2 regions of the Mesorhizobium sp. M0408 genome follow, and region 2 is predicted to be linked to the other one. Evidence: riboswitches for the same ligand, from Rfam matches in the RefSeq annotation. Region 2 holds a riboswitch; the other holds the start of a gene.
What was found. A riboswitch is a leader RNA that binds a small molecule or an ion and turns the genes downstream of it on or off. The one in region 2 is predicted to bind thiamine pyrophosphate.

Region 1: linked by a shared signal. The riboswitch ahead of thiB (thiamine ABC transporter substrate binding subunit) and the one ahead of thiC (phosphomethylpyrimidine synthase ThiC) in region 2 are both predicted to bind thiamine pyrophosphate.

What each region holds. Positions count from the first base shown of each region.
Region 1 is NZ_JAMYRO010000003.1:94,958-110,511, reverse strand. Features, by position in the region: gene NKI67_RS04540 (ABC-F family ATP-binding cassette domain-containing protein) at 1-1,357, opposite strand, end outside; gene NKI67_RS04535 (thiamine diphosphokinase) at 1,373-2,017, opposite strand; TPP riboswitch at 2,145-2,259, shown strand; gene thiB (thiamine ABC transporter substrate binding subunit) at 2,303-3,316, shown strand; gene thiP (thiamine/thiamine pyrophosphate ABC transporter permease) at 3,568-5,187, shown strand; gene thiQ (thiamine ABC transporter ATP-binding protein) at 5,184-5,975, shown strand; gene NKI67_RS04515 (M48 family metalloprotease) at 6,230-7,699, shown strand; gene NKI67_RS04510 (RNA polymerase factor sigma-32) at 7,713-8,570, opposite strand; gene NKI67_RS04505 (amino acid ABC transporter substrate-binding protein) at 8,896-9,669, shown strand; gene NKI67_RS04500 (ABC transporter permease subunit) at 9,792-10,472, shown strand; gene NKI67_RS04495 (amino acid ABC transporter ATP-binding protein) at 10,469-11,239, shown strand; gene NKI67_RS04490 (CarD family transcriptional regulator) at 11,319-11,900, opposite strand; gene fdxA (ferredoxin FdxA) at 12,269-12,607, opposite strand; gene NKI67_RS04480 (RNA-binding S4 domain-containing protein) at 12,756-13,142, opposite strand; gene NKI67_RS04475 (helicase-related protein) at 13,155-15,554, opposite strand, start outside.
Region 2 is NZ_JAMYRO010000002.1:89,056-104,609, reverse strand. Features, by position in the region: gene NKI67_RS02670 (ABC transporter substrate-binding protein) at 1-1,047, opposite strand, end outside; gene NKI67_RS02665 (PfkB family carbohydrate kinase) at 1,087-2,073, opposite strand; gene NKI67_RS02660 (ADP-ribosylglycohydrolase family protein) at 2,070-3,104, opposite strand; gene NKI67_RS02655 (GntR family transcriptional regulator) at 3,132-3,857, opposite strand; gene NKI67_RS02650 (hydroxymethylpyrimidine/phosphomethylpyrimidine kinase) at 4,269-5,042, opposite strand; gene NKI67_RS02645 (thiamine phosphate synthase) at 5,033-5,638, opposite strand; gene NKI67_RS02640 (thiazole synthase) at 5,635-6,408, opposite strand; gene thiS (sulfur carrier protein ThiS) at 6,410-6,607, opposite strand; gene thiO (glycine oxidase ThiO) at 6,576-7,577, opposite strand; gene thiC (phosphomethylpyrimidine synthase ThiC) at 7,574-9,409, opposite strand; TPP riboswitch at 9,514-9,630, opposite strand; gene NKI67_RS02620 (Fic family protein) at 9,813-11,357, opposite strand; gene NKI67_RS02615 (YybH family protein) at 12,500-12,733, shown strand; gene NKI67_RS02610 (YybH family protein) at 12,752-12,955, shown strand; gene NKI67_RS02605 (DUF6074 family protein) at 13,921-14,166, opposite strand; gene NKI67_RS02600 (hypothetical protein) at 14,285-14,632, opposite strand; gene NKI67_RS02595 (cysteine hydrolase family protein) at 14,631-14,993, shown strand; gene NKI67_RS02590 (cysteine hydrolase family protein) at 14,990-15,304, shown strand; partial or broken gene NKI67_RS02585 (transposase domain-containing protein) at 15,441-15,554, opposite strand, start outside.

The DNA of each region.
Region 1 (15,554 bases), on a different contig from region 2:
TGCCGGCAAAACCGGCGACCAGTTCCTGCAGCAGCTCCAGCGTCTCCATGTCGAGGTCGTTGGTCGGCTCGTCGAGCACAAGCAGGTTTGCCGGCCGCGCCAAAACGCGGGCGAGAATCAGCCGTGCCCGCTCGCCGCCCGAAAGCTCGCGCACCGGCGTGCGCGCCTGTTCCGGCTTGAACAGGAAGTCTTTCATGTAAGAGACGACGTGGCGCTGCTCGCCATTGATGACGAGGTTCTCGCCGCGCCCGTCGGTGAGATACTGCGCCAATGTCTCCTGCGGGTCGACGGCTTCGCGCTTCTGGTCGAGCGTGGCGATCTCCAGATTGGTGCCGAGCCGCACCGTGCCTGCGTCCGGCTTCAATTCGCCGGTCAGCATCTTCAACAGCGTCGTCTTGCCGGCGCCGTTCGGCCCGACCAGACCGACGCGATCGCCGCGCTGGATGCGGGTCGAGAATCCCTTGACCACGGTCAGATCGCCAAAGCTCTTCTCGATGTTCCTGGCTTCGATCACCAGCTTGCCGGATTCGGCGGCGTCGCTGGCTGTCATCGTCGCCGCACCCTCGGCGCCGCGATGACCACGAAAGCGCTGGCGCATGGTCTGCAACTCACCGAGCCGGCGCATGTTGCGCTTGCGCCGCGCTGTCACGCCATAGCGCAGCCAGTGCTCCTCGCGCACGATCTGGCGACCGAGCTTGTGCTGCTCGCGCTCTTCCTGCTCCAGCACCGTGTCGCGCCATTCCTCGAAATAGCCAAAGCCCTTGTCGAGACGGCGGGTCTGGCCGCGGTCGAGCCAGATTGTGGCGCGTGACACGCGCTCGAGAAAACGGCGGTCATGCGAGATGACGACCAGTGCCGAGGAGGTGCGGGCAAGCTCCTCCTCCAGCCATTCGATGACCGAAAGGTCAAGATGATTGGTCGGCTCATCGAGGAGGAGAATGTCGGGCTCCGGCGCCATGACGCGGGCGAGGGCGGCGCGCCGCGCCTCGCCGCCGGAGAGGTCGTTCGGCCGTTCCTCGCCGGTCAGGCCGAGATGCTCCATCAGATAGGTGGCGCGGTAGGGATCGTCGGCCGGCCCGAGCCCCGCCTCGACATAGGCGCGGACAGTCGCAAAGCCGTCCATGTCGGGCATTTGCGGCAAGTAGCGCACGGTCGCCGAAGGCTGGCGGAAGACTTCGCCGTCCTGCGGTTCGATCAGCCCGGCGGCGATCTTGAGGAGCGTCGACTTGCCAGAGCCGTTGCGGCCGACCAGGGCGATCTTGTCGCCAACTGAGGCCGTCAGGGCGGCACCGTCGAGCAGCGGCGTGCCGCCAAAGGTCAGCTTTATCCCGTCGAGATTGAGAAGCGGCGGCGCCATGTCAGCTTTCTGGGCTCAGCTTTCCGGAAAAGGGTAGGGATGCGCGAGCAGCAGCGCGCGGCCGCTGGCCAGCGCGATTTCCAGCCGGCCCCTGACCTCGTTGGAAATGGTCAGCGACGAGCCGAACGCAACCTCGACATGGTCGAGCGGCCATTTGGCGCCGGTGACTGTCAGGCCGGCGAGATCCGAAAAGCCGAGCACCGAAAACAGCGTGCCGTCGACATAGTCGAAGCCAGTCTTTCCAGGCAGCAAAGGAGTGCCTTCCTGTGCGCCGCTGGTCAAAAGCACTTCCGTTCCGCCTTCCGCCAGCCGGACGCTCAGCGCCAGATGCAGGAAGATGTGGTCGGTGCGTTTGCCGCCGAAGGCGCCTGCGAGCACAAGGCTGGTCGCACCGCGTTCGAGCGCGGCGGCGATAGCGAGTTCACCGTCGGTCTTGTCCTTTTCAGCGGGAAATACCTGCCGTGGCACGGCGGCCAGATCCTCCGGCAAATCGGCAGGCACCGAATCGAAATCGCCGACCCAGAGTTCCGGCCTCAGGCCCAGCATGCGGGCATGACCGATGCCGGCATCGGCGGCGATGACGCGCGAGCCTTCGACCTGGCGGTCGAGCAGCGGCGTGCGGATGAGATCGCCGCCAAGCAGGATGGTGAATGTGCTCATATCTCGTGGCCCTTACCAGCCCTGCCCCGGAAACGGAAGATGAAACGGCAGACGAAACGGAAGGCTGGGCTTTGGATGCCCGGCAAACTTCCGCTTGCGCAGCACTTCGGCCGGGCCTATGTGTCGCAACGCTCTAACGGGGTGCCGGACGCGATTTTCGCGGACCGGCTGAGAGGCAAGACTGCCAACCCGCTGAACCTGATCCGGTTTGTACCGGCGGAGGGATTAGACGTTTCGGACAGCCCGACGCCTCAATTCCTTTCAACGCGAACGAAGGAGGCGCCGATGCGCAGTTTTTTCCACTCTCTTGTCTCAATTGTCCTGCTTGCGGCATCCGCGCTCGCCCTGCCAGGGCAGGCATCGGCACAGGATAGACTGACGGTCTATACCTATGAAAGCTTCACCGCCGATTGGGGTCCGGGACCGGCGGTGAAGAAGGCCTTCGAGGCCGAATGCAGTTGCGTCGTCGAATTCGTCTCGGTCGCCGACGGCGTGGCGCTGCTCAACCGTGTGAAGCTGGAAGGCGCCGCGACCAAGGCCGACATCGTACTTGGCCTCGATACCAACTTAACCGCCGACGCCAAGGCAACCGGCCTGTTTTCGCTGCACGGCACCGTGTCGGGCGTCAGTGTGCCGGGCGGCTGGAGCGACGATATTTTCGTGCCGTTCGACTATGGCTATTTCGCCGTCGTCTACGATACCGAAAAACTGAAGAGCCCGCCGAAGAGCCTCAGGGAATTGGTCGAGGGCGATGCCGGAGAGAAGATCGTCATCCAGGATCCGCGCACCTCGACGCCGGGCCTTGGCCTGCTGCTGTGGGTCAAGTCGGTCTATGGCGACAAGGCGCCGGAAGCCTGGGCCAAACTCAAGGCGAAGGTGCTGACGGTAACGCCGGGCTGGAGCGAGGCCTACGGCCTGTTCACCAAGGGCGAGGCGCCGATGGTGCTGTCCTACACCACCTCGCCGGCCTACCACATGGTCGCCGAAAACACCGAGCGCTACCAGGCGGCGTCCTTCGAGGAGGGCGAATATCTGCAGATCGAGGTTGCGGGGATCACCACCAAGGGTGCGAAGAACCCGCTGGCAGAAAAGTTCATTGCCTTCATGACCGGACCGAAATTTCAGGATGTCATTCCCGAAACCAACTGGATGTTCCCGGCCGGCAAAACCGACAAGCCGCTCAACCCGGCGTTCGACAAGCTGGTCAAGCCGACCAAGACCTTGCTGTTCAGCCCGGAAGACGTCGCGGCCAACCGCAAGGCCTGGGTCGATGAGTGGCTTGCGGCGATGAGCAAGTAGGGCTCAAGCCTCGTCGGATGTTTGCGCCAAGCCACCCCCCTCTGGCCTGCCGGCCATCTCCCCCTCAAGGGGGGAGATCGGCAGCTTTGTCGCCTCTCCTCGTCCTGCCACTTGTGAGATTGGCGAAGGCGGCTGAGTGCGCAATCTCCCCCCTTGAGGGGGAGATGGCCGGCAGGCCAGAGAGGGGTGGGCTCGGCCATTGCCAGGTATTTCCTTCGATCAACACCTGTCGTAGTGTCGGGTAGCGCGACATGCGTACGCGTCATCCGGCCGATCCCCGCGTCACTGCCGGCATCGTCGCGCTCGCCGCCATCGCGCTGCTGATCGGCGGTGCATTCGCCGGGCTCGTCGTCGAAGCCACACGCGACCTGTCCGGCGCCGCCTCCGCTTTCGATTCCTATCTCTTGCGCGTCGTCCGTTTCACGCTCTGGCAGGCTCTGCTGTCGACCCTGCTCTCCGTCGCACCGGCGCTGTTCGTCGCGCGCGCCCTGTCGCGGCATCCGCGTTTTTTCGGGCGAGGCTTCATCCTCCAGCTTTTCGCCGTGCCGCTGGCGCTGCCGGCCATTGTTGCCGCACTCGGTGTCTTGGCGCTCTATGGCCGCGCCGGCTATTTTGCCGGCACGCTCGGCGCGCTAGGCGGCCAGAGCTGGCCCGGCATCTATGGCCTGTCGGGCATACTCGTCGCCCATGTCTTCTTCAACCTGCCGCTGGCGACGCGGCTGTTCCTGGAGGCGTTGCAGACCGTGCCGGCCGACCAATGGCGGCTGGCGAGCCAGCTTGGCATGGGTGCTGTGCCGGCCTTCCGGCTGATCGAATGGCCGCCGCTGCGTGCGGCCTTGCCGGGCGTTGCCGGGCTCGTTTTCATGCTGTGCATCACCTCCTTCACCATCGTGCTTACGCTCGGCGGCGGACCCAGCGCGACCACGCTGGAGGTTGCCATCTACCAGGCGCTGCGTTTCGACTTCGACCCGGCGCGGGCTGTGACGCTGACCCTGCTGCAGATTGCCCTGACCTTCGTCGTCGTGCTGGCCTTGACGCGGCTCGGCGCCAATATGGTCGGGGATGCCAATCTGCCGGTGGCGCCGCGCCGGTATTTTTCAGCCGGTGCGGCCGAGACCGTGCTGAACGCATTGGCGATCGGGCTGGCACTGCTGTTTGTCGCCGGGCCGATGGCGGCCACGTTGGCAGCCGGGCTTGGCGCCGATCTCGTCCGCCTGGCCGGCGAGAGCGCGGTGCGGCAAGCGACGGCGACCAGTGCCGTGCTCTCCCTCCTATCGGCGCTGCTCTCTGTGGCGTTGTCGCTGTCGCTGGTCATGGCGCGCCGGGCGCTGGCGCTCACCCGGCGGACAGGCCGGCGGACACTGCTCGAACATCTGGCCGACACCGGTGCGGGGTTCGTCCTGGTGGTGCCGCCCATCGTCATCGGCGCCGGCTGGTTCCTGCTCCTGCGCACCGTCGGCGATGTCTTTGCGATCGCCCCTGTCATGGTCGTTGCGGTCAATGCGGTGATGGCGATGCCGTTCGCCATCCGCGCCATCCGCCCTGCCTATGACGCGGCGAGCGAACGCCACGAACGGCTCTGTGCACAGCTTGGTATCTCGGGCTGGAACCGGTTGCGGCTGGTCGACTGGCCGTCGCTACGGAGGCCACTCGCCACCGGCTTCGCTTTCGCCATGGCGCTGTCGCTCGGCGATCTCGGCGTCATTGCGCTATTCGGCAGCGATTCCGTGCAGACCTTGCCCTATCTGCTGCTGGCGCGCATGGGCAGTTACCGCACCGAGGATGCGGCCGGGCTGGCGCTGCTGCTCGGCCTTGTCTGCCTGGCGCTGGTGTTGGCCGCGGACTGGCTGGGAAGGAGCGAGAAATCATGATGCCGATCAGCCCGGAACGGTCCATTTCGGTGGAAAAAGGCGCGGCCGTGCGGCTCGATAATGTCTCGTTCAGCTATGGTGAAACGCCGCTTGTATTCGATGTCGATTTCCCGGCGTCGGAAATCACCGCCATCATGGGGCCGAGCGGTTCGGGAAAGTCGACGCTGCTCAATCTGGTGGCCGGCTTCGAGACGCCGCGGTCAGGCCGCGTGCTGATCGGCGGCGCCGAAGTCAGCACTGCGCCGCCATCAGCGCGGCCGGTATCGATGGTGTTCCAGGAAAACAACCTGTTTGCCCATCTTTCCCTCGAGCAGAATGTCGGGCTCGGCCGCTCGTCTTCGCTCAGGCTGAGCGAGGCTGACCGCGCCGCAATCGCCGCAGCGCTGAAGCGCGTCGGCCTTGCCGGCAAGGAAAGCCGGCTGCCGCGCGAACTCTCGGGCGGCGAGCGGCAGCGCGTCGCGCTCGCCCGTGTCCTGGTGCGCGACCGGCCGGTGTTGTTGCTCGACGAGCCGTTCGCTTCGCTCGGACCGGCACTGCGCGACGACATGCTCGACCTGGTGGCCGACGTCCATTCGGAGCAGCGCATGACGGTGCTATTCGTCACGCACCAGCCGGACGATGCGCGCCGTATCGGCCAAAACATGATTTTCCTGGATGGTGGCACGGTTGCCGCGACGGGCACCGCGGCCGATTTTTTCGTCGGGGCTGGACCGGAGGCATTCCGACGCTATATCGGCTCGGGTCCGTTTGCGGTTGGATCACGAGATGTTGCCCGGAAGCGGACATAATTTATGGTCAAACCGGCGGAAGGCGAAGCGGCGCTTGCTTGCCATGGTCGAGGTAGTGTGGCTAGGTCCGCCAGGAGCTGGTCCGGCCTAGACCGTGATTTGCCCTTGCTGCCTCGTATCTGTCGGACGCACGAAGGACGCCGTAGCACTTGATTTTGCGCGTGATGCTTTCCGGAAATCGCGCCCGATTTTCGCGGTCACGTGCCAGGACTTGAAAGGACGCCGATCTGCCGACCGGCATCGACAATCGGAGGGTGAAACCGCTGGCGCGCTTTCTGGCGCTGGCCGGTCTTGCCGTGGCGCTGGCAAGCTGCCAGATGTTCACGCCTCCCGACGTGCAGGAATCGGGCTTCCAGCCCTCCGACAAGCCGATCACGGTCGACAATGTCGCCGCCAACGGCAAGCTCGCTCAACTGGCGAAGGCGCAGCACCCGCGCATCCTCGCCACCTATGGCGGCGAGTATTCCGACCCCAAGCTCGAGCGCATGGTGGCCAAGATCGTCGGCAGACTGACAGTGGTGTCGGCCAACCCAACCCAGACCTACCGCATCACCATCCTCAACTCGCCCAACGTCAATGCCTTCGCGCTGCCGGGCGGCTATCTCTACATCACCCGCGGGCTGCTGGCGCTGGCCAACGATTCCGCCGAGCTTGCCGCCGTCATCGCGCATGAGATGGGCCACGTTACGGCCAACCACGGCCTGCAGCGCCAGCAGCTGGAAGCCGAGGAGGGGTTGGCGACCAAGGTCGTTTCGGATGTGCTCGGCGACAACCCGACGGCCAAGGCGGCGCTGATCCGCGGCAAGCTGAGGCTGGCCCAGTTCTCGCGCAATCAGGAGCTGGAGGCCGACGCCATCGGCATCAAGTCGATCGGCGAAGCCGGTTTCGATCCCTACGCCGCCGGCCGCTTCCTGCAGTCGATGTCGGCCTATACCGATTTCCGCTCAATCAGCGGCGCTACCGACGCCAGCCTCGACTTCCTGGCGACGCACCCCAACACGCCGCAGCGTATAGACCTCGCGCAGCGCCACGCCCGCCAGTTCGGCGCGCCCGGTGTCGGGTCGCGCGACCGCGATTCATTTCTTGCCGGCGTAGACGGGCTACTTTACGGCGACACGCCGGAGGAAGGCTATGTGCGCGGCGAAACCTTCCTGCACCCTGGCCTCGGCGTGTCGTTCTCGGTGCCCAACGGCTTCGTCATCGACAATTCGGCGGCGGCGGTGACGGCGACCGGCCCGGGCGACATGGCGATCCGCTTCGACGGCGTTTCGATCGACAAGAACCGCTCGCTGACCGACTACATCCGCAGCGGTTGGGTTGCCGGCCTCAACGACAGCAGCGTGCGCCAGGAGACGATCAACGGCAACGAAGCGGCAACCGCGCATGCCGGCGCCGACGGCTGGCAATTCGATATTGCGGTGATCCGCGCCGGCGGCCAGGTCTACCGCTTGCTGACCGCGGCACCTTCGGCCAGCACCTCGCTGAGCACGGTGGCGCGCTCGGTCAGCGGCTCGTTCCGCATCCTGAGTGCTGCCGAGAAGGCGGCGTTGAAGCCACTGCGTATCCGCATCGTCACGGTGCAGCCCGGCCAGACAATGGGCTCCCTGGCCGCACAGATGGTCGGCGTCGACCGCAAGCTGGATTTGTTCAGGGTGCTCAACGCGCTGTCGCCGGGTGCCGCGGTTTCGGCCGGCGACAAGGTCAAGATCGTCACCGACAAATAGCAGCCGACGCGATTCAGGCTGCGAGAAATTCCGGATTCTGCTTTACCAGCGCCGCCTTGAGCTTTTCCATGGCGCGCGCCTCGATCTGCCGGACACGTTCCTTGGAGATGCCGAGCGTCTCGCCGAGCGCTTCGAGCGTCGCGCCCTCGTCGCTCAGCCGGCGCTCCTCGATAATCCTGAGCTCGCGCGCATTGAGAGCGCCGAGTGCCGTCTTCAGCCACACCGAGCGGCGTTCGACGTCGATCGTATCGCCGACGACCTCATCGGGCAGCGGGTCATCCGAAACCAGGAACTCCATCCGCTCGGTTGCGCCCGCATCGTCGGCTAGCGGCGTGTTGAGCGAGCTGTCCGGCGCCGAAAGGCGGGAATCCATCATCGCCACATCGGCCTCCGATACCCCGAGAGCCGCCGACACTTCGCGGTAGAGCGTGGCATTCGACATCTGCTCGGCGCCGTTTGCCAGGCGGGCGCGCAGACGCCGCAGGTTGAAGAACAGCGCCTTTTGCGCCGAGCTCGTGCCGCCGCGCACGATCGACCAGTTGCGCAGGATATAGTCCTGCATCGAGGCGCGAATCCACCAAGTCGCGTAGGTCGAGAACCGCACCTCGCGCTCGGGCTCGAAACGGGCCGCTGCCTCCAGCAGCCCGACATGGCCTTCCTGGATCAGGTCGCCCAGCGGAAGGCCGTAGTGGCGAAACCGCGACGCCATGGAAATGACCAACCGCATATGCGCGACGGTGATGCGGTGCAGCGCGTGCTGGTCATTGTTTTCCTTCCAGCGCAGCGCCAGGAGATGCTCTTCGTCACGTTCCAGATAAGGGGCTTTCATCGCCGCGCGAACCATGGTCCGTCCTGCACTGTCTTCCATCATGCCGCGCTCCTGCTCCAGGCGTTGCGGTGCGATCGAATCGTGAGTTGGCGCCGATGGTTGAAATGGCGGCGCCGCGCCCTACAACAGCGAAGAACGTGCCATGCGGGGGAATGTTCCCCCGGACTGTCATGTCGATTGCGCTGTTCCAGGCGATTCGCCACCGGCCTTGACTCAGCCGGATGGCGCCCGGAGATGCTGGTTGAGAATTGGATTTCAAGGGCGCGAGATTTTTGAAATTTAGTTTCTTATTCTGGCATCGCGCATCTGTCATTTTCCGGCACTCGCAATGACGCCGGACATCGGCCAAGGACGGGATCACAGAAAAATGAAATGGCTCAAATCGCTCATCATCGCCGGAACGCTGCAGGTTCTGGCCATCGCCGCCGGTCACGCCGGCGCCAATCTCGACCAGATCAAGCAGTCCGGCGTCTTCAAGGTCGGCACGGAAGGAACCTATGCGCCCTTCACCTATCATGATGCTTCCGGCGCGCTGGTCGGCTTCGACGTCGAGATCGCGCGGGCCATCGCCGAGCGCCTCGGCGTCAAAGCCCAGTTCCTCGAAGGCAAATGGGACGGGCTGATCGCCGGTCTCGATGCCAACCGCTACGATGCCGTCATCAACGAGGTCGGCATCACCGAGGCGCGCAAGGCCAAATATGACTTTTCGGATCCCTACATCGCCTCCAAGGCGGTGCTGATCGTGCGCGGCGACAACACCGATATTAAGAGCTTCGCCGATCTCAAGGGCAAGAAAGCGGCGCAATCGCTGACTTCGAACTTCGGCAAGCTGGCTGAAACCAACGGCGCCGAACTCGTCGGCACCGACGGCTTCGACCAGTCGATCCAGCTGCTTCTTACGGGCCGCGCCGACGCCACCATCAACGACAGCCTGTCCTTCCTCGACTTCAAGAAGCACAAGCCCGACGCCAATGTGAAGATTGCCGCCCAGGAAGAAAACGCCGACTATTCCGGCGTCATCGTGCGCAAGGGCGATCCGGAACTGGTGGCCGCCATCAATAAGGCGCTGGCCGACATCAAGGCCGACGGCACCTACAAGAAAATCGCCGACACCTATTTCGGCCAGGACGTTTCGAAGTAAAACGGCTTTCTCGTGTGGGCCGAATGCCGGCCCGCGTCGTTCGTATCGCGGCGAGCTGTCTTTCGACGGCCCGCCGCTTTCGCGTGATATGAGCGACGGCAATCTGGCAAGGAGGAGCCTTCGTGCCGCACTGGCTGCAATTGATGCTGGAATCCCTGCCTACGCTGCTGTGGGCTGCACTGATCTTCACCGTGCCGTTGACGCTGCTGTCGTTTGCATTCGGTCTTGTTCTCGGCCTGGTCGTGGCGCTTGTCCGGCTGTTCGGTCCCAAACCGCTGGTCGCCGTGGTCCGCTTCTACGTCTGGATCTTCCGCGGCACGCCGCTTCTCGTGCAACTGTTCCTTATCTTCTACGGCCTGCCATCGGTCGGCATCCTGCTCGACGCCTTTCCGGCAGCACTGATCGGCTTCACCTTGAACATCGGCGCCTATTCGTCGGAAATCATCCGCGCCGTCATCGGTTCGGTACCGAAGGGCCAGTGGGAAGCGGCCTATTCGATCGGCATGACCTGGGCCCAGGCAATGCGGCGCACCATTCTTCCACAGGCGGGGCGCGTCGCGGTGCCGCCGCTGTCCAACACCTTCATCTCGCTGGTCAAGGACACTTCGCTCGCCGCCGCCATCACCGTGCCCGAGATGTTCCAGGCAGCGCAGCGCATCGTCGCCACCACCTATGAGCCGCTGATCCTCTATGTTGAGGCAGCGGCCCTCTATCTGGTCATGAGCTCCGTGCTGTCGGCCTTGCAGGCGCGGCTGGAAACGCGGCTCAACCGTTATGGCGGCTTCCTGGAGGCGCGCGCATGATCGGCCTCACCAACATCGAAAAGCGTTTCGGCGACAATTTGGTGCTGAAGGGCGTCACCGTCACCATCGAGGAAGGCAGCGTTACGGCGCTTGTCGGGCCGTCGGGCGGAGGGAAGAGCACGCTTTTGCGCTGCATCAACCTGCTCGAGCTGCCGACTTCAGGCACGGTACGGATCGGCGACGATGCACTCGAATTCCACCCCGGCGGCAGGGTCTCGACCAGGGATATCCAGCGGCTGCGGCTGCAGACCGGCATGGTGTTCCAGAATTTCCAGTTGTTTCCGCATCGCACTGCGATCGAGAACATCATGGAGGGGCTGGTGACGGTGCTGAAATGGCCCAAGGAGAGGGCGCGCGAACGGGCGCTGGCCCTGCTCGAAAAAGTCGGCATGGCGCACAAGGCCGATGCCTGGCCGGCGACCCTGTCAGGTGGCCAGCAGCAGCGCGTGGCGATTGCCCGGGCGCTGGCGCCTTCGCCGAAGGTCCTGCTCTGCGACGAGCCGACCTCGGCACTCGATCCGGAACTGGCGCAGGAGGTGGTCGACGTGCTCGGCAAGCTCGCCAGCGAGGGCACGACCATGGTGATGGCGACGCATGACCTGCGGCTCGCCTCCAAGATCGCGCGGGAAGTGGTGTTCCTCGATGCCGGCAACATCGTCGAACAAGGCCCGGCCGCGGTGCTGTTCAGCAACCCGGAACGCCAGCGGACCAAGCGGTTCATTGCCACGCTGAAGCACGAGGCGGAAAGGGAGGGCGGCGAAGGTTAGATATGCCCGTCGCCGGTCAGCTAAGACAAAAAAACCCGGCGCGAGGCCGGGTTTTTCTGAATTCGAAGACGAGAAAAGCTCAAGCAGCTTCTTCCTGCTCGGCTTCCTCGTTGTCGGCCTTGGCGCCGCGCTTCGGGCCCTTGTTGAGGTTCACCTCGATGAGACGGACCGCTTCGGTCTCCGACATGCGGTTGACGGCCGCGATCTCGCGGGCCATGCGGTCGAGGGCCGCCTCGTAGAGCTGGCGCTCGGAATAGGACTGCTCCGGCTGGTTATCGGCGCGGTAAAGATCGCGCACCACTTCCGAGATCGAGATCAGATCGCCGGAGTTGATCTTGGCATCATATTCCTGGGCACGGCGTGACCACATGGTGCGCTTGACGCGGGCGCGGCCCTGCACGACCTTCAGCGCGCGCTCGACATAATCCTCTTCCGACAGCTTGCGCATGCCGATCGAGGTCGCCTTGGCGACCGGCACCTTGAGGCGCATCTTGTCCTTCTGGAAGTCGATGACGAACAGCTCCAGCTTGTGGCCCGCGACTTCCTGCTCATCGATCGAGACGATCTGGCCGACACCATGCGCCGGATAGACGATGTACTCGCCGGTCTTGAAACCGTGGCGCGCTGCGGTGGACTTCTTCTGCGGGGTGATCGTTGCCATTACGCCCTGAACTCCTTGTTGTGGTACCGGCATCGTGCCGGCCCGAACTCGTGCGACCGGGGTGACCGGTCCTTAGCCACACAACGATGAACTCACCGGAAAGGCCAGGACCGGCAAATCGCAACATTGCGACCGCCTGCCCCAGATCGCTCTGGTCCGGATTGAGAAATTCACCTTTCAGTGATTTGGGGCGTTTGCGCCATAAATCGACGTTGTGTCACCGGCATGTTTGGTTGATATAACACAAAAAGTCGGAAGAATCAAGGTTTTGCTGCACGCGCGAAGGCCACGCGCCGTCGCCGCCTGTCAAGGCAGTTAATGTATCACGTCTGTTACGCGGCGTCAGGCCGCCGCAGCCGGCAGGCTCGTCAGTCGCCTTCGCCGGGCTCGGCGGAGAAATATTTCTCGAACTTGCCAGTTTCGCCATCGAAATTTTTAGCGTCGGCCGGCGGCTCCTTCTTGGCGGTGATGTTGGGCCATTTGTCGGCATATTCGGTGTTGATCTGCAGCCATTTGTCGAGGCCCGACTCGGTGTCGGGCTTGATCGCGTCGGCCGGGCATTCCGGTTCACAGACGCCGCAATCGATGCACTCGTCCGGGTGGATGACGAGCATGTTCTCACCTTCGTAGAAGCAGTCGACCGGACAGACCTCGATGCAGTCCATGTATTTGCATTTTATGCAATTGTCGGTCACGACATAGGTCATTGGTCGGCTCCGGGACGTCCCATTTTATTGGGCTTTTTTGGTGAGGTAACGCCTTTGTCCGCTGGTGGCAAGGGCGGCCCCTGCCAGCGGTGCCGCGGTTTCCGGAATGGAATTCCGGAAGGCCGGCAAAGCGGGCGTTCGACCTTGCTCAATCGTCGCCGAGCAGGTGGTCGGTCTGGCGGCGTTCCTTCTTGGTCGGGCGACCGCTGCCGGCCTCGCGCAACGGCGGCACCGCATCCGGAAGCGCCTCGCCCTTGGGCGCGGGGGGCGGCGACATGTCCTCGTAGAGCAGGCGGGCCTCTTCGGCCGGGCCACGCCGTACGCCGGTGCCAAGGACCTTCCAGACGAAGATCCGCCGCTCCAGCGTGATGGTCAAAACGTCGCCCGGCCGGACCGTATCGGAGGCCTGCGCTGCTTTGTCGCGATTGATGCGGACGCGTCCGGCGACGACCAGCTTGGCTGCCAGCGTGCGCGATTTTACCGCGCGCGAGAAGAACAGCCACTTGTCGATGCGCTGGCGGGCATCAGTGACCATTGGACGAGCAGCCTACTTCTTCAGCTGGTCGCGCAACGCGGCGAGCTTGGCGAAGGGCGAGTCCGGGTCGAAGCGGACCGGGCGTTCCTCACGCGGCTTTGGCTGGAAGGCGGGTTTTGCGCCTTGGGCGCCGCCTTTGCCGTCCTGCCGGCCAGCCTTCCAGTCGGGCCGGTTTTCGCGCCGGTCGGGGCGTTCGCCTTGCGGCTTGCCGGCGCGCTGCTCTGCCGCCTCGCCTTGCGGCCTGGGCTTGAACTTGCTGCGGTCGAAGCGTGGCTTGCCGGCGCCGTCGCGCTGATCGTGACGCCCCTGACGGGCGGGCCGGTCGCCCGGCGTCGGCTGCCCGCCGGCATCTGCCGGCGCATCGCTGCGGCCGCCCGGCGCAGCTTGACCATTGCGCGCGCGACCGTCCCGATGATTGTCCCGGGGGCGGTTGTCATGCTGGCGATGACGCGGGCGCTGGTCGAAACGGCCCTGCCGCCATAACAGGATGGGTTTTGGCTCCTCGGCTTCTGGAGCAGCTTCGCCGGCGACGGCTCCTGCCGTCGCTGCAGGTTCGGCCGGCGATGCTTCCGTAGTGTCGGAAACCGGCGGTTCTGCCGGTGCCGCAGCCTCAGTTTCTGCCCCAAGTTCCGCCGTTGGCTCGGCCGCTGGTTCCGCAGGCGCTTCAGCAGTCGCCTCCGCGGCGGGCCGGGTCTCTTGCGTGACTTCTGCCGCAGCTTCAGGGGCTGGAGCTTCCGCGACAGGCTCTGCCGTCGCTTCGGTCACAGCTTCGGCCGCCGCCTCCGCAACAGGAGCCGCATCCGACACAGGTTCCGAAGCCTCCGCCGGCGGCTCTGCCGCGGCAGATGCTTCCGCCATCCTCGCCTGCTCGACTCGCGCAGCCTCTTCCGCCGCCTGCTTTGCAGCGGCAGCTTCACGCGCGGCATTGTCCTGTGCTTCGAGCCGCGCCTTGACCTCGGCCGCCGGTTTGGCATCGGCGCGATAGCCGAGTCCCTTCAGGATTTCTTCCATGTCGTCGGCGGTGGCGCCGAGGATCGACATCATCGGCGGCGTGACCATGAAGGACTGACCGTCATAGGCGCCGTCGGGGCGAGGGCCGAGGCCCGGCTTCCAGTTGGTCGCCGGCCGGATCAGGTCGGCCAGCCGTTCGAGAATATCGACGCGTACAGCACGCCGGCCAAGATTGCGGTAGCCGGCAAGCTTGTAGAAGGTCTTGTCGAAGGTCGGATCGATGACCACCGAGGTGCGGCCGGAGGCCAGTGCGTGAACGACATCGCCGAAGCCGGGCTTGTCCTTACCGTCGTTTCTCAGCGCCCACAGCAGCGTTATCAGCCCGGCCGGCGCCGGTTTGATCAGCGCCGGCACGAAGACATGGTAGGCGCCGAAGCGCACTCCGAGACGGCGAAGCGCCGCGCGGCCTTCCTGGTCGAGCGACTTCATCTCGTCGGCGATGTCGCGACGGTTGATGAGGCCGAGATGCTCGACAAGCTGGAAAGCGATGCCGCGGCCGATGCCGGTGATCTGCTCCGCATTCTTGAGGTCGACCAGCGGCTTCAGCAGGGATTCGATCTGGAAATTGACGAAGCGCTCGGCGCGCGCCGCAACCTTGTCGCGGGCCGGGCCGGTGAGTTGCTCGTCGGCGAGCAGAACGAGACGCGGCTTCAAAGCGTCTTCGCCGGCAACCAACGTGCCGATCGGGGCGCCGATCCAGCGCAGCGTGCCATCCGAACCCAGCGCAATGTCGCCATTGGCAGAGGCGCCGAAACGCTCGGCCCGCGACTCGAACTCGGCGGCAAGCGCCTTCTGCGCCGCCGCCCGCACCGCCTTGGCGTCTTCGCCGCCGGCGCTCTGGTCGGCGGTGAAGCGGAAACCTTGCAACTCGCCGACGTGATGGCCTTCGACGAGGACGGTTCCGGTTGGGCTGATTTCGGCTTCAGGCATCGTGTTTTCTCTAAGGCGCCGCATGAGGACGGAAGTCCTGCGGTCTACAAAACGTTTCGTCAACCGCTCATGCAGCGCATCCGACAATCTGTCTTCGATTTCGCGCGTCTTTTCCTGCCAGTGTGCCCGATCGGCCAGCCAGCCGGGCCGGTTGGAGACGAAGGTCCATGTGCGGATCTGGGCAATCCTGTGCGATAACGTGTCGATGTCGCCTTCGGTGGTGTCGGCACGGCGCACCTGCTCGGCCATGTAGTTCTCGTCGACATGGCCATGCCTGGCAAGGTCCATGTAAATGGAGGCAATCAAGTCGGCGTGCTGGGCCGGCGCGATCTTCCTGTAGTCGGGCAGCGCGCAGGCTTCCCACAGCAGCGCCACGCGCCTGGCATCGGTGGTGAGTGCCCGGACGTCCTCGTCGCGCGACAGATGCTCGAGCGCCTGCGCGTCTACTGCCGGCAGCGCGCGCGTCAGGCC
Region 2 (15,554 bases):
CTTGAGCTGCTGCCAGAGCGACAGATAGGTTTCGCGCTGGGCGTCTGTGATCGGCGCCTGGAACTGAATGCGCTTGGCGACTGCCGGGTCACCCATCACCTTGCGGTTGAACGCATCCCCGGGAAGTGCTTCTACAGCCTTGGTGTTGGCGGATACCGGGGCTCCGACCTTGGTGACCCATTCGACATAGAACTTCGGGTCGATCATGTAGTTGATGAAGGCCTCGGCGCCGGCGACATTCTTGGAACCGACCGGAATGGAGAAGGCGTCGAGCCAGGCGACAGCGCCCTCCTGCGGGATCACGAGCGCGACCGGCAGCTTGAAATGGGTCTTGGCGCGGTCGGCCGAGCCGCTCCAATAGGTGCCGATGTCGATCTGGTTAGAGGCAGCCATCTGGTTCCAGTCGTTCTCCGAGCTCCAGAACGTCTTGATCTGCGGCATCAGCGAGGTGAGCTTCGCCTTGACCGCCTCGATATCCTTGATGTCGTTGATGTTCTGGCCGGTGGCAATGGCGCCGAACTGAACCGCCTCGACGGCATCATCACGGATGGTGACGCGGCCTTTGTGAGCGGGATCCCACATTTCGGCGATGCTCGTCGGCGGCTTATCGAAGGATTTTTCATTGATGGCGAGCGCCGTCAGCCCCCAGACCCACAGCACGCCATAGACCTTGCCGTCATGGACGAGCATCGGCGATCCGGCCTTGTCCTTGCTGATGTCGGGAAAGTTCGGCAGCTTGGACGTGTCGATCGGCTGGATCAGCTTTTCCGCCATCGCCTGGTCGTTGAAGGCGGCGTTGATCATGACGACATCGTAAAGGCCGGGATTGGTCCTGAGCTTGGTCAGCATCTCCTGTTCGGAATTGAAAAAATCGTTGACGACCTTGTTGCCGGTCGCCTTCTCGAAGGCTTCGATGGCCCACGGCTCGTCGGCGCCGTAGCCCTTCCAGTTGAGTACGTGCACCTCGTCGGCCTTGGCGGCAAATGCGAGTGCGGAGGTGAAGACGGCGGTCGCCGTCAGCAGGGCAGTCAAGTCGGGCATGCGCATGTTCGTTCCTCTCTGTGTTTGCCCGCTTCCCGGGCTTTGTCAGGCTGTCGGGCGTTTGGCCTCTTGCTTCCGGCCATGGAGGCCGATCGGCGGACCGCCGGCATGGCTTAGGAATGTCTGGATCTCGTGGTCGGTCGGCGCTGATGAACCACCGTGGCGGGTGACGGAAATGGCCGCCGCCGCATTGGCGTAGCGCGCTGCTTCAAAAGGCGGCACGCCGCGCGCCAGCGCACTCACGAAAGCGCCGATATGGGTGTCGCCGGCGCCATTGGTGTCGATGGCGTCGACCTTGAAGCCGGCACTCGTTTGCGCCGAGCCATCGGCCAGCCGTATGTGGCAGCCTTTCGCTCCGGCGCGAATAACGACGCCGACGGCCTTCGGGGAGTGGTCGCTAAGAAGCCGTGACGCGAGTGTCTCGACGCCGCCCGGACCGGCAATCGCGGCCGCTTCCGTCGTGTTGCAGCTCAACCAGTTGGTGCGGGCGAGTATCCGCGACAGGATAGGGCGGGGAATGTCGACGACGACAGGTGTCGGGTCGAGGACAAGCGGTGTGTCGGCCGGAAGTGCCTCGATCCAGTCGACAAGCGCGTCTCGGCTTCCCGGATAGCTAAGCGTATAGCCGGAGGTGAACACCCAATCCCCCGGTGCGACCGAGACGGGCGCCATCATGTCAAGGCTGAGCAAGCTCTCCGCACCAGGCCACGAGACGAAGGTGCGCTCGGCATCGCTGCTGATCATGGCGACGCAATTGCCGCTGTCCATGACGGGCGATGGCGGCGTCAGTGTCTCGATCCCCTCACTGGCTAAGGCCGTGCGCAGGAAGTCGCCATTGGGTCCGCTGCCGAGCTGGCCGCCGAACACCACCTTCATGCCGGTGCGGCTGGCCGCGGCCATCATGTTGAAGCCGCCGCCGGCGACTTGCGTGTAGCTCGACGCCGTCTTCTCCGTACCCGGCGCCGGCAAGGCGTCGATGCGATAGACATAGTCGACCACCGTGCTGCCGACATGGACGAGACGCCCACTCATGCCGCCGCATCCTTGCCGGGACCGGTCCTGTCCGCACGGCGCTTGGATATACGGGCCGCAACAAGGTCGGCGGTGAGCGCGCCAACCGCCGCTATGTCGATGCCCTTGAGGTCAGCAATGCGGTTCTGAGGCAATCGGGAAAAGCCGGTGCAGGCGCCGGCCATGCCGGTCGCGATGGCGCCGATCGTATCGGTGTCGCCACCGAGATTGGCACTAATCACCGCCGCTTGCCAGGGATCACCGCCGGCGATTTCCAGCACCGCGAATGCAGCCGGAATGGACTCCTGACTGGCGACGCCGGTGCCGACCAGATCGGTGATCAGCCGGATCGCGTCCTTCGTCGCCTTGCCGCGCACAAGCTCCTGCGCCCACCCAATGCGCGCGGCAATGTCACCGCCGGTCACCCAATGGCCGAGCGTTGCTCCGCCCCTCGCCGCGGCGATGGCGCTGTCGGAAGCGGCGCGCCAGTCGCCGCCGGCGACGCCGCGGCTGACGGCCGCCGCAACGGCGGCTGCGGCCGCAATGGCAATCGAGGTGTTGTGCGTGGCCCGGCAGGTCTCGGCAACTTTGGCGACCAGCGCGTCCAGCGGCTCTGGCGGCATCATGATGCCGACCGGCGCAATGCGCATGGCCGCACCATTTGTGTCGCCGCTGCGCCCCGCTTCCTCGGCCGGCACGCCATTGTTGATGGCGTCGATGGCGCGTTTGGTCGATGGTCCCAGCAGATCGTAGCTGCCGCGCGCTTTGACGTCGCGCTCCCAGTCGAGCAGCGCGTTGACCCACCGCGTATGATCGAAGCGGTTACCGGATTCGACCAGGATACGGCCAAGCAGAAGCGCCTGTTCGGTGTCGTCGGTGATCGTTCCAGCGGGAAGCCCCTTCGACACCGGATGGTCGGCGAAAGGAGCAATGAAGCCCTCTACATGGGCGTAGAGTTCGGCAATCCGGGCCGGCGACAAAAGCTGCGTCGGCATGCCCAGCGCATCCCCCAGTGCCCCGCCGACAAGCGCCCCCATGGCCCGATCAGTCATATTCCCGGTGTTGTCGTCCGGCATCACTCAGAACCTCATATGCAGCGCAAAATGCGCCGGGTTGAGCAGGCTGGTCACATATTCGATCGGCCGGTCATCGGCGGCGCGGGTCAACCGGCGACCGCGAAGGAACGGCGTGCCTTGCGGGCAACCGAGGATTGCAGAGTCCTCGGCGTTGAGCATTTCGATGCCGACCCATTCCTCGCCATGGTCGGGAATGAGGCCCGCGCCGCGCAGCGTCTGGTGCAGCGAGCCTTCGCGCAGGCCGCGCAACGGCACATCCTCCAGTTCCGGCGATAATGGCAGGCGGCTGCGCTCGATGGAGATGGCGTGGCCGTCGCTGGCATTGGTGCGCACCCGGTCGACAGCGATGAAAAACGGGTTTTCTATACCAAGCAGTGCGGCAAGACCGGGGTCCTCGATCACCTCGAGCCGCAGCGTCCGCGTCTCGGCGTTGGCGCCGGCGTTGGCGAGCGCCCGCGACCAACCGATGGAGTCATCAACGGGTTTGCCATCGAAGGTGACGAAAGAGCCGATGCCGACTTTGGTGGTGATCAGCCCGCGGTTGGACAGTTCCTCGAGGCCTTTGCGGACGGTGTTGCGGCTGACGGAGAAACGCTGGACGAGCTTGTTCTCGCTTTGCAGCCGGTCGCCGAAGCCGAGAACACCGGAGCGGATTTCATGTTCGAGAACGGTGGCGATCTGTTCGGGTTTGCCCGTGCCGGGAGACAGTTGAACCGAGCGCCGCTTCATATGGTACCTGTTCAGTGAGCCTGTATAATCCTGTTCATATCACGGCAGGCTTGTCAACGAGTGCCGCATGGAGCAGTTCGTGATCCCGAGTCCGGTTCAACAGGACGGCATAAGGAGCGTCAGCCTAGCGCCGCCGCAGCCGAGACGCGGGATCGACCGCTCCCGTCGAGGGGCGTCGTTTAGCAGGAGCTCGCGACCAAGGTGAATTCCAGGATCGCAGTCGGATGTGGGGAAAGGATGCCACACAACGCACTAGATACGGCGCACGACGGCCGCCTCGCCATCGTTGATCTCGCGGTCGCCGCCTGGCGAGGCCGTCAAACTACTCCTGTCGAGTGAGGTGAATTACGAAGGGAAATTACCAGCCCGGACCCGCGAGAGGCAGGCGTGTCTTTCGAGAGTTGGAAAATCTTACAAGTTTCGTCGGTCTGCTGCATTCTTCTTAAACATGGCCAAGACAAGCCGCTTGCCTTCGCGCACACTGTCTTCGAGCGGCTTCGCCTTCGCCAGATGCGCCGCAATCGCGCTAGCCAGCATGCAACCCGTCCCGCGCATTGATGCGACAAGACGAGGTGCGTCGAAGCGGATTGGTTCTTGATCCGAACGCAACAGAATATCGGTTGATCGAGGTCCTGATGCGTGGCCCCCTTTGATCAGCAGGCCCGGCACGCCGGCTGCCAGCAATTTCCGTCCCAGTCTCACCGCGTCGCTCTCGTCGGCTGGCGGTTCCGCACCAACAAGGAGCGCCAGCTCGAGGAGATTGGGGGTCACAAGGCAGCAAAGCGGCATCAGATCGCGCCTCATGGCAGCGATGGCACCTGCTTCCAGAAGCCCCCGGCCGGAGCTCGAGGCCAGCACCGGATCGAGCACTGCCGGCACCTGCGGATTTTCGCGCAGCACGCCGGCAATGGCAACGACGATCTCAGCCGTTGCGAGCATGCCGATCTTAATTGCCGCCACCTTGTTGGCCTGCAGCGCGGCGCACATCTGATCGGCCACAAGATCGGGCTGCGAAGGATGGATTTCCATCACGGCTTCGTGCGTCTGCACCGTCAGCGCTGTGACAGCCAGGCAGGTGCGCACGCCAATGGAAGAGATCGTCTCGATATCACGTGCAATTCCAGCCCCACCGCTGGAGTCTGATCCGCCGACCACGAGCACATGCGGTTCTCGCCTCAGCGCCATGGCTTTGTCTTTTCGATCCATTCTCGCGTGCGCGCTTCGGGATCGGCATTCAACGTGATGTCGGTGACCACCGCCGCGCTGTCCGCACCAGCCTCGAAGACACCGTCGAGCCGGTCGGGGTTGAGGCCGCCGATGGAGACCAATGGGATCGGCGCCACCCGATACTTCCACTCGCTCATCCGCTCGAGCCCTTGCGGCGCCCATTTCATCTGCTTCAGGATGGTGGGATAGATAGGGCCGAGCGCGATATAGTCGGGCTCGGCAGCGATCGCCGTTTCCAGTTCGAGATGATCGTGCGTGCTGAGCCCGAGCTTCAATCCGGCGTACTTAATCGCCAGCAGGTCGGCCGCGGCCAAATCCTCTTGGCCGAGATGGACGAAGTCGCAGCCTTCCTCAATGGCGAGCCGCCAATAGTCGTTGACGATCAGTTGGCAACCATGGACCGCGCAGACGTCGTTCGCGCGGCGGATTTCCGTCCGCAGCGTGGTCTCGTCCCTATCCTTGATGCGCAACTGAACCAGCTTGACGCCAAGTGGCACCAGCCGTTCGATCCAGGCGGCGCTGTCGACGATCAGGTAGAAGGGATCGAGCTTCATGAGAAAACCGCCCTGCCGAATGTTGGTGTCGATGGCACCGCGACGTCGCGGGGTTCGAGCATCCCCGAGCTGAAAGCTTCTCGACCGGCCTCGACCGCCTTGCCGAACGCACACGCCATGCCGACCGGATCGGCCGCCTTGGCGACCGCTGTGTTCAGGAGCACAGCATCAAAGCCGAACTCCATGACTGTTGCCGCGTGCGATGGCCGTCCGAGACCAGCATCCACGATCAGCGGGACATCAGGGAAATGTCCGCGCATCGAGCGCAGCGCCATGATGTTGACCGGCCCGAGGGCGGAACCGATCGGTGCGCACCAGGGCATCAAGACCTTGCAGCCCGCCGCAAGCAGCCGCTCGGCGACGACAAGGTCGTCGGTAGTATACGGGAACACCGCAAAACCGTCCTCGCACAGGATGCGGGCGGCTTCGAGCAGACCGAACACGTCCGGCTGCAGCGTGTCGTGATTGCCGATCACTTCGAGCTTGATCCAGGGCGTGCCGAAGACTTCGCGCGCCATTTGTGCGGTCGTGACCGCTTCCTTGACGGAGTGGCAGCCAGCAGTGTTGGGCAGGATTCTGACACCAAGCGAGCGGATCAACGACCAGAATTTTTCGCCAGCCCTGCCGCCTGCCATTTCACGGCGCAACGAGACGGTCACCACCGAGGTGCCCGACACCTTGACCGCGTCGGCAAGGATGGCCGGCGAAGGGTATTGAGCCGTGCCCAGAAGCAGGCGAGAAGGAAGCGTCGTCCCGAGAAGGTCGAACATGCTAGCCTCCCTGCATGGGCGAGAGGATTTCAATCCGGTCGCCATCGCTCAACCGGAATTCTGCCCGGTTGGCCTTATGTACGAGGTCGCTGTTGACGGCGGTCGCCAGCCAATCGCCCTCATAGTCAAGCGCGGCAAGCAGCTCGGCCAGCGTGGTGGCGGCAACCTCATGCGCTTCGCCGTTGACCATCAGTTTCATGAGCAAGCTCCTTGGTTCTGTCTTGATTGAAAACCAGGTCGGCAGCCTGGCGCGCCATGGCGGGGGCGAGAAGAAAACCGTGACGATAGAGCCCATTGATCGCGATGATCTCACCGTTCGTTTCGACGCGCGGCAAATTGTCGGGAAAGGCTGGACGGACGCCGACACCGGCTTCAACGATCTCGGCCTCGCCAAAGGCCGGATGAAGGGCATAGGCGGCACCCAGAAGCTCCATCATCGAACGCGCCGTGACTGGTCGGGCGGACTGGCTTTCAATCATCGTCGCGCCGATCATGAAACGGTGGTCGGTGCGCGGCACTGCATAGAGTGGAAAGCGCGGATGCAGCATCCTGACGGGGCGCGACAGCGAGAAGTCTGGCGTGTTTAGGATCAGCATTTCGCCGCGAACGCCGCGAAGCCTGTCATCGACGGCGGCCATCCCCGGGCAGTCGATCTGACGATCGAAACCGGAAACATGCCGGGCGTCGGTGCCGAAGTGGAATTTGACACCCATGGCTGCGAGCTTGTCATGAAGTGCTGCCATCGCCTGGCGCGGGTCGAGATGAGCCTCATCTGGGAAGAGCAGTCCGCGCCGGAAGCGGCCGGCGAGGTCGGGTTCCAGGAGCGCAATTTCGTCTTCATCGACACGCCGATGGCCCGACGTGCGGCTGGCGAAGCGGTCGAGCTCGCCGGCATCACGCGGGGGGGCCACGACAAGTGTTCCGCCCCGTGTCACCTGACCCGGCAGCACCGCATCCCACCAGTCGGCAGCGTCACGTCCAAGGTCCAGCACCGGCTGCTCGGCGCTTTCACGCTCGCACCATGGCGCCAGCATGCCGCCGGCGAACCACGACGCATTGCCTCCAAGGCCATGCCGGATCTCGGCGACAGTGACCGTCGCGCCGCGGGCGGCGAGTTCGAAGGCGGCGGTGAGGCCGGCGACGCCGGCCCCCTTTATCAGCACCTTCATGATGGCTTACCTGGCTGAGGCGTGAGCGGTGCGCCGGTCTCGTCCGCTGGCACGTAGAGATCGCCGCCCTCGCGGTATTTCGCCGCCATCGCCGCCATGCCCTCTTTCTGTGCCTCGGCGCGGATGTCGTGAGAGATGCGCATCGAGCAGAATTTCGGTCCGCACATCGAGCAGAAATGCGCCAGCTTGTGCGCCTCCTTGGGCAAGGTCTGGTCGTGGAAGGACCGTGCGGTTTCGGGGTCGAGCGACAGGTTGAACTGGTCCTCCCAGCGGAACTCGAAGCGCGCGCGGGAAAGGGCGTCATCCCTGACTTTCGCCGCCGGGTGGCCCTTCGCCAGGTCGGCCGCGTGCGCTGCGATCTTGTAGGTGATCACGCCGGTCTTGACGTCATCGCGGTCGGGAAGGCCGAGATGCTCCTTGGGCGTGACGTAGCAGAGCATGGCCGTTCCGAACCAGCCGATCATCGCCGCGCCGATGCCGGAAGTGATGTGGTCGTAGCCCGGCGCGATGTCGGTCGTCAGCGGTCCAAGCGTATAGAACGGCGCCTCGCCACAGACGGCGAGCTGCTTGTCCATGTTCGCCTTGATCTTGTGCATCGGCACGTGGCCGGGCCCCTCGATCATCACCTGGCAATCTTTCGCCCAGGCGATCTGCGTCAGCTCGCCGAGCGTTTCCAGCTCGGCGAATTGCGCCGCGTCGTTGGCATCGGCAATCGAGCCGGGACGAAGGCCGTCGCCGAGCGAAAAGGACACATCATAGGCGCGGCAGATGTCGCAGATTTCAGCGAAATGCTCGTAGAGGAAGCTCTCCCGGTGATGGTGCAGGCACCATTTGGCCATGATGGAGCCGCCGCGCGAGACGATACCCGTGACCCGGTCAACGGTCAGCGGGATGTAGTGCAGCCGCACGCCGGCATGGATGGTGAAATAGTCGACGCCCTGTTCGGCCTGCTCGACCAGCGTGTCGCGATACACTTCCCAGGTCAGGTCCTCGGCAATGCCGCCGACCTTTTCGAGCGCCTGGTAGAGCGGCACAGTGCCGATCGGCACCGGCGCATTGCGCACGATCCATTCGCGGATGTTGTGGATGTTGCGGCCGGTCGATAGGTCCATCACTGTGTCGGCGCCCCAGCGGATCGCCCACACCATTTTTTCGACCTCTTCCGCCATCGAGGAGGTGACGGCGGAATTACCGATATTGGCGTTGATCTTCACCAGGAAATTGCGGCCGATGATCATCGGCTCGCTCTCGGGATGATTGATGTTGGCGGGAATGATCGCGCGTCCGCGCGCTACCTCTTCGCGCACGAATTCAGGCGTGACGAAGTCGGGGATCGCCGCGCCGAAGGCCTCGCCGTCGCGCTCAAGCTTGCCGTGCAGGATCTCGCGACCAAGGTTCTCGCGGATGGCGACGAACTCCATTTCGGGCGTGATGATGCCAGCGCGCGCATAGGCAAGCTGTGTCACCGCCTTGCCGGTCTGGGCCCGGAGTGGCCGGTTGCGGACTGGAAATTCCGGTGTTAGGCGCTCGCCCGCCGCAAACCCATTGTCTTCTGGCCGGACGTGGCGGCCGTCATAGGCTTCGACATCGCCGCGCGCGGTGACCCATTCATGGCGAAGCCGTGCAAGGCCGTTTTCGATGCTGGTTTCGACAGTCGGGTCGGTATAGGGGCCGGACGGATCGTAAGCGGTCACCGGCGGCTCGCCTGCCGTCGGATGGACGGAGATTTCGCGCATCGGCACCCTGAGCTGCGGGTGGATGGTACCGGATTTGTGGATTTTGCGTGAGGCAGGCAGCGGTCCCGTCGAGACGGCGGGGGTGAGGGCATTCATCTTGAGGCTCCTTTGCTCGTTGCATTGGAGACCCAGTTCTGTGCCGGAAGGATGAAAAGACGCTTCTAGCGACCTGCTGAAACAGGACCTCGGGCGTAAACTCCCGCAAAGCGCTTGCACCGTCCCTACGCCAGTATGAACTGGATCAGGTTCAACGGGTCACTGCGCCGCGAATGCCAGCAGTATCTCAGCCCCTTGCCGGGACTCCCCTGGTGAATGCGTGAGGTTGGACGGGACGGCTCCGGTTTGTCAAGCGCGTTCTGGCCGCGGCTGATCGGCGGCCGGTCAGACCGTGCGGAAAAAATCGTGCATGTCTCGGCGACAAGTCAAGCGTCGGAGATGAAGGCAGGGACAAGGGAATCGCAAACCGTCGGACTAAAAATCAATCCTGATGATCACACCTTCAATGGGCACCAAAGGTTTGCGCGTAGATCGCCTCGATTCTTCCTGCCTCGTCACTGGTCAGCGCGGCGAATTCCTTTTCGCGCGCGCGGTTCGATAGATGTCCATCATTCTGGTGAAGAAAACGGAAGAGCAGATCGGTCAACCGCTCGGGCATGTCGATAAAGGCGTCCACCTGCTGCCGGAACTGATCGTAGCGCTGCAGAAATGCGGTTTCCTCGGGAAGGTCCCGTTCGATCGTCCGCTGAACGCAAGCATAGAGGAATTCGGCGTGCGGGGTTGCATCGAAGAACCGGTAGAAATCACCGGTGTCATTCAGCACCCGGACGTTGAATTGCGGCGTCGGTTCCCATTCCACCAACGGCAGAAGGCGCTGCGAATAGCTCTCGAGCACGCCCCTGTACTCGTTGATCTGGTCCAGGATCGCGGCCGAGACGGGAAAGACCACTCCCGGCGGATTGAAGCCGCGCATGGCAAGGACGTGGTGGATTAGGTAGCGGTGAATGCGGCCGTTTCCGTCCTCGAACGGGTGAATGTAGACAAAACCGAAGGCGAGGATTGCGGCGGCTACGACTGCATCAAGCTTTTGCGCGGGGCCCTGATCGAACGCCGCCATTCCATCGATTAGCCGCGGCAGGTCCTCGGGCCGAGCGCTGATGTGATCGGGCAAGGGCGTGCCGTTGTCTCGGTCATGCTCACCGACGAAACCTCCTTCTTTTCGGAAGCCAAGTCTTACGAAACGAGCGTCACCAAGTACAATTCTTTGCAGACGCAGCAGCTCATCGCGATCGATCGGCCAGCGGCCGGCTTCGCCGATGGCGCGGCCCCAGCGCTGGATGCGATCTTGCGGCGGGTGCTCGCCCTCGATCGCATAGCTTGATCGCGAGTCTTTGAGCAAAAGAAAGGCGGCGGTCCGAGCAAGGAGGTCGCGCGGCACGTCCGCTACGATTGCCTCCGCGCGCCGCGGTAGTTCAAGGCCGATGAATTTTTCGAGAATCTTGGTGCGGAACACCAGAGGGCAGAACTCACGCGTGCCGGGGAGATTGTCCCTTACGCGATAGCGCGAAGCGGTCTTGTCGGGTCCGGGCCACTGCAGCTCGGGATCGACAACCGGAATGTATCGTCCGGCCTCCGCGTCAGGCAGATCGATACGCGCGCCCCTCAGCCATTCATATAAAAACCAGATGCGGCGGGCATAACTGCCGGTCGGGCTTTCACGGACCAGCGCCTCGATCGGCGCGGGACCGGTCACTTGGAACAGCCGCTTGAGGACGGCAAGGTCCAGTCCCTCGTACTTGAGCGCAAAGGTCAGGTGGCCTTCGAGGGTAGGATTTGGGGCATGGCGGGGGGTCATGATCCGCCAGCCTTCCCGTTCGGTAATGCGATGATGCTCGCCAGTGGCGAACAACCTACGGGGCAAGGGCGCGGCGAGCCTGTAGGCTCCGATCAGGGCGCTGTACCCGGCCGGGGTCGCCGTTTCAGGAAGGCGGATTTCCTGAAAAACGGTAACAGGACCTGAAAATTGGTGCTGTTGCACCGCAGGCATGAAAAGCGAATCCTTCCATCGAATTTTGGTTTAGTCGGCCAAAACCTACGAAAAATGATCCTATCCCATGAAAATTGATGCCACAAGACAAATTTTCCGAAAACCGATTCTAAAACGGTGCTGAAGTCGATCAAGCAAGAACTCCGCCACCGGCTCAAGGAAGCGACTTCAGACCAGAAAGGTGAGTCCAGGAACCGCCATTCGCCCGTCTCTTAGTCACGAGGCCGGCACAGATGGCCCGCCTTACGTCGAGCCGGATTGCTCGAGCGCGCCGTTCGGGGCTCACTCATAGAGCGCTCCGGTGCGCGATCCCGATTTGATAGCCGCGATCACGCTCGCGACCGATCTTGGTGACGTGGCGGCGTCGGAGTAGAAAAGTGATGCAGGATCTCGGTGGCGTCGTGTGTGTGTGTGACCTGAAGTGAGTTCTCTGCGGTATGGGGGGCGGCACGCAGCGCGCGCGTCTTCTCGGCAAACAGATCGACGAAGCGGCACCGAAGGGAAGTTCCTGGCATTCATTCTCGCCATCGCTGCCCCAATTTGCCGACCGGACTGCCGATCGATCTCGCCCAATACTTTGCGCGCCCAAGGGCCGAAGCTGAACTGGGCGGCACCTGCTCATTCGGGAGCTGACTCATGCTTGGCGCGCTAGCCCGAGAGAGCTGTGCCTGATCGAATGCGTGAAATCGTAGCTCGGGGTGGAGAGGCTGACGCGGTCATCTGTCACCCGCCTTCGGGCTGTAACGGAAAGCGCGACATCGTCTCCAATGCTCGTTCCCCACGTCGAGGGGCCCAGCGGCTTGGCTGCGGGGGGACTGTCAGCTAGTGGCCGCTGGGCCTTGACGACCAGCGAGCGTAAGAGGAGGCCCTGTGCTGGCTGACGAAAACTTGCGAGCAAAGCCACGGAAAAGCATCATTCGAACGAACTCTTTCGTCGAGACGAGGAGGGCAGTGAGGCGGTAGCCGCCGCTTTGAAGCTCTCCGGCAGCTGCTACGCTGGTCGTTCAGAGGGTCGCAGCTGCGCTTGCGCCGTCATATCAGATAAGTCTAATATAATCCGCGCCTGGCCATCGAACGCCGCGGCGCCCTCGGGTCGGCGCTATTCATCGGGTGGGCATGTCGGGCACGCAAGGGAGGACGAAATGAGACTGGTTCAGTCATTTGCATTTGCTGCTGTGCTGCTTCTTTCGTCTGCATTGTCTGCGGCCGCCCACTCGGCTCGTGAGGACATCGAAGCGGCGTTGGTAAAATTCATGGACGCCTTCAACAGCGGAAACGCAGCAGCGGTAGGTCAAATGTATACCGACGATGCCGCCCTGCTGCCACCCGACGGCAAACGCGTCGATGACCGCAAGGGCGTGGAAGAATTCTGGTAGGGCGCAATCAAGGCCGGGATGAAGAATCTCACCCTGAGGGCGCTGGAAGTGGAAGGGAGCGGGAATCTCGCCTACGAAGTTGGCGCATTTACGCTCGGTGTGCCGAGCAAAGGCGGCGCCCTCTCCACCGTCGCGGGCAAGTATCTCGTCGTCTGGAAAAAGGGCGACGACGGGACATGGCGCCTGCATCGGGACATCTGGAACTTAGGTGCGGCCGAATAGGGATAGATATCCAGGCCCTCATCGACCGTCTTGCGAAGGGTAGGGCGGCTGTATTGACCGGGATCTGGTGCTCTATTGCCAGCGCTGTCGAGTGGCAGGACGATGGGGACCGGCTAACCGCGCGGTATAGCTTCGGTCTGGCGCGCTTTCCAATGGATTTGCCGCCAATTTGGCGGATCGCTGATCAGTCGCGGTGATTGCGACCACGTCGCCAATTCCAATTCCCCGCTTCATGAAACGAGTCTGGAGCGTGCACGGCCTTAAGCAAGGGATTGCTAATGTGCGAGACAGCACGCTTCGCTCTAGCGGGTATGGCCCAGCGGCTTGGTTGAGGGGGGACTAGCAGCTAGAGGCCGCTGGGCCTTGACCAGCAGCATGCTTAAGAAGGGGCGCTGGCTGGCTGGCCAAAAACTTGCGCTCAAGGCAACGCAAAAGCATCATTCGAACGGACACTGCCCGCCAGAAGCTTATTCCAGCCGATAGAGCCACCATGGAATGCAAGCCCAGCAAACCAGATTCACCAAACATCGCATCAGGACCTGCGCTTGCCCGTCCATGGCCGCGCCAGTCCTTCGGCAATCAGCATTGCGACGCGGAGCAGCCAGCCGACCCATTATAGACCGCGACGGACGGTGATTAGGGCCAGCGCGGCGATAGGCAGCGAGCTTAACCGTTGGCGTAAGTGGAGTGTTTCACGATCTCAATTGGTTGGCTCCGCCAGGTTTCCAGCTGGCTGCCACCGGGCACGTGCCAGCTGGAGTAAACAATGAAATATTCGAAACCGGCTTTTTGGGCGGGAGCCGCGCTAGCTGCCTGCCTTTTGCCGAAACCGGCTTGGCCGAGCCAGTTCGGCTGCGCATATTGCAATGAGGGGTGAGAAACCTGGCATTCGACGGGAGCAGTGCAGTAACATGTGCGAAGCCTAGTCGAGTCTGCAAGCGGCAATCATTCGTCGTGAGTCGACGCTAGTGTGTGCGTTTCGCAGCACTCCGGCTGGCTATCTCGCGTAAGACGGCATGAAGAAGCGTTCCAATTTCCTGTTCGGCGCGCCCGGGTGCAATTCCTGATTCGGACAACTGAACGAGAATTGTCTTGGCGGTGCTGCGCCAGAACGCATTCGCCTCCTCGCCGTTCTTGGATTCCAGCACGCGGGCAACTCCCTCGACCAACTTCCGCCGCCGATACAGCGGAAACGCCCTTATGTTTGACACCGATCACCTCACCCATTCAGTCTCGCGATTAAGCATTGGCGGGTTAGAAAATCTGGTTAACGGCGTATTCTTTTTGGTAGTAGTAAGAGTTCTGTGCGGGCGGTGAACGGTGCCGCGATTAGCCAATGAGCGCGATGGCTTGGGCGCAAACTGTCGGGCAGGAATGGGTAAGAGCGGGCCGATCTCCGCTCTTCAGGGCCGGAAAAATCTCGACAATGCTCCCAATCGATTCCAGATCGAAGACGACGTCGTCAGAGCCGGTGTCATTGGCTGGCGTTCCGGAATAGCCGATGTCGTCACAATAGGATTTGATCGTCGCTGCTGCGCGACGGAGCAAGCCCGCACGCTCCGGCATCGTCAGCCGATCGACTTCATTGCCCCGCGCAGCAGTATAACCGCTGTTCCTGGGGCTCCCAAGCAGGATGTAGCTCCCCCTTTTGTTGACGCGATGTAGGTGGCCGATCATGATAACCAAGGGCGCAAAGAGCGACCCTCATGCTGGTGGGAGGATAAAAATGCAGCCACTTGTCATAGACGCGAAGCCTCAACCTATTTCAATTGATCCCGCTAACGCTGCAGTTCTCGTGGTGGACATGCAAAATGACTTCGGCTCCAAAGGTGGAATGTTCGACAGAGCCGGAATCGATATCTCCGGGATTCAACGGGCTGTCGACCCTACTGCCAGCGTAATAGCTGCCGCTCGCAATTTGAGAGTGCCCATCGTCTGTCTGAAGATGGGGTATTATTCCGACCTCTCGGACCTTGGGACATCGGACGCCCCCAACCTATCCGACATCTCCAGATCTTTCGGGTCGGTGAGAGCATGACAGCCCCGGACGGTAGCGAGGGCCGGATTCTGATCCGCGACACCTGGGGAACAGATATCGTTAACGACCTCAAGCCAGAGGCAGGGGATGTCGTCCTCTACAAAACGCGGTTCAGCGGTTTCTACGAGACCGAACTCGATTCTGTTCTGAAGACCGCAGGCATCAAACACCTCATCATGACAGGATGCACGACCAGCGTGTGTGTGGAGTCGACAATTCGGGATGCCTTCTTCAGGGACTATCACTGCATACTGCTAACGGATTGCACTAGCGAGCCCATCTCCTGGGAACGCCTCAAGGAGCAATCATGACGCCTCGATCACGCTCGTGCAGATACTCTTTGGATGGACATCGACGTCCGACCATTTCCTGAAGGCGATCGAGGAGCGAGTTCAGGGGGGTCTTGAACTAGCCGAATGAACTGGCGAGGCCGCGTATCACCCGAATTCAGATCACGGCCTTGAGATTGGGTGCGGTGACGTAGGCCCATGGCAGGAGATCGTCGATTCGGCTGTTAATAGCCGTTGACGATCCTAGTGAGGACGTCGGCGAGATAGCCGA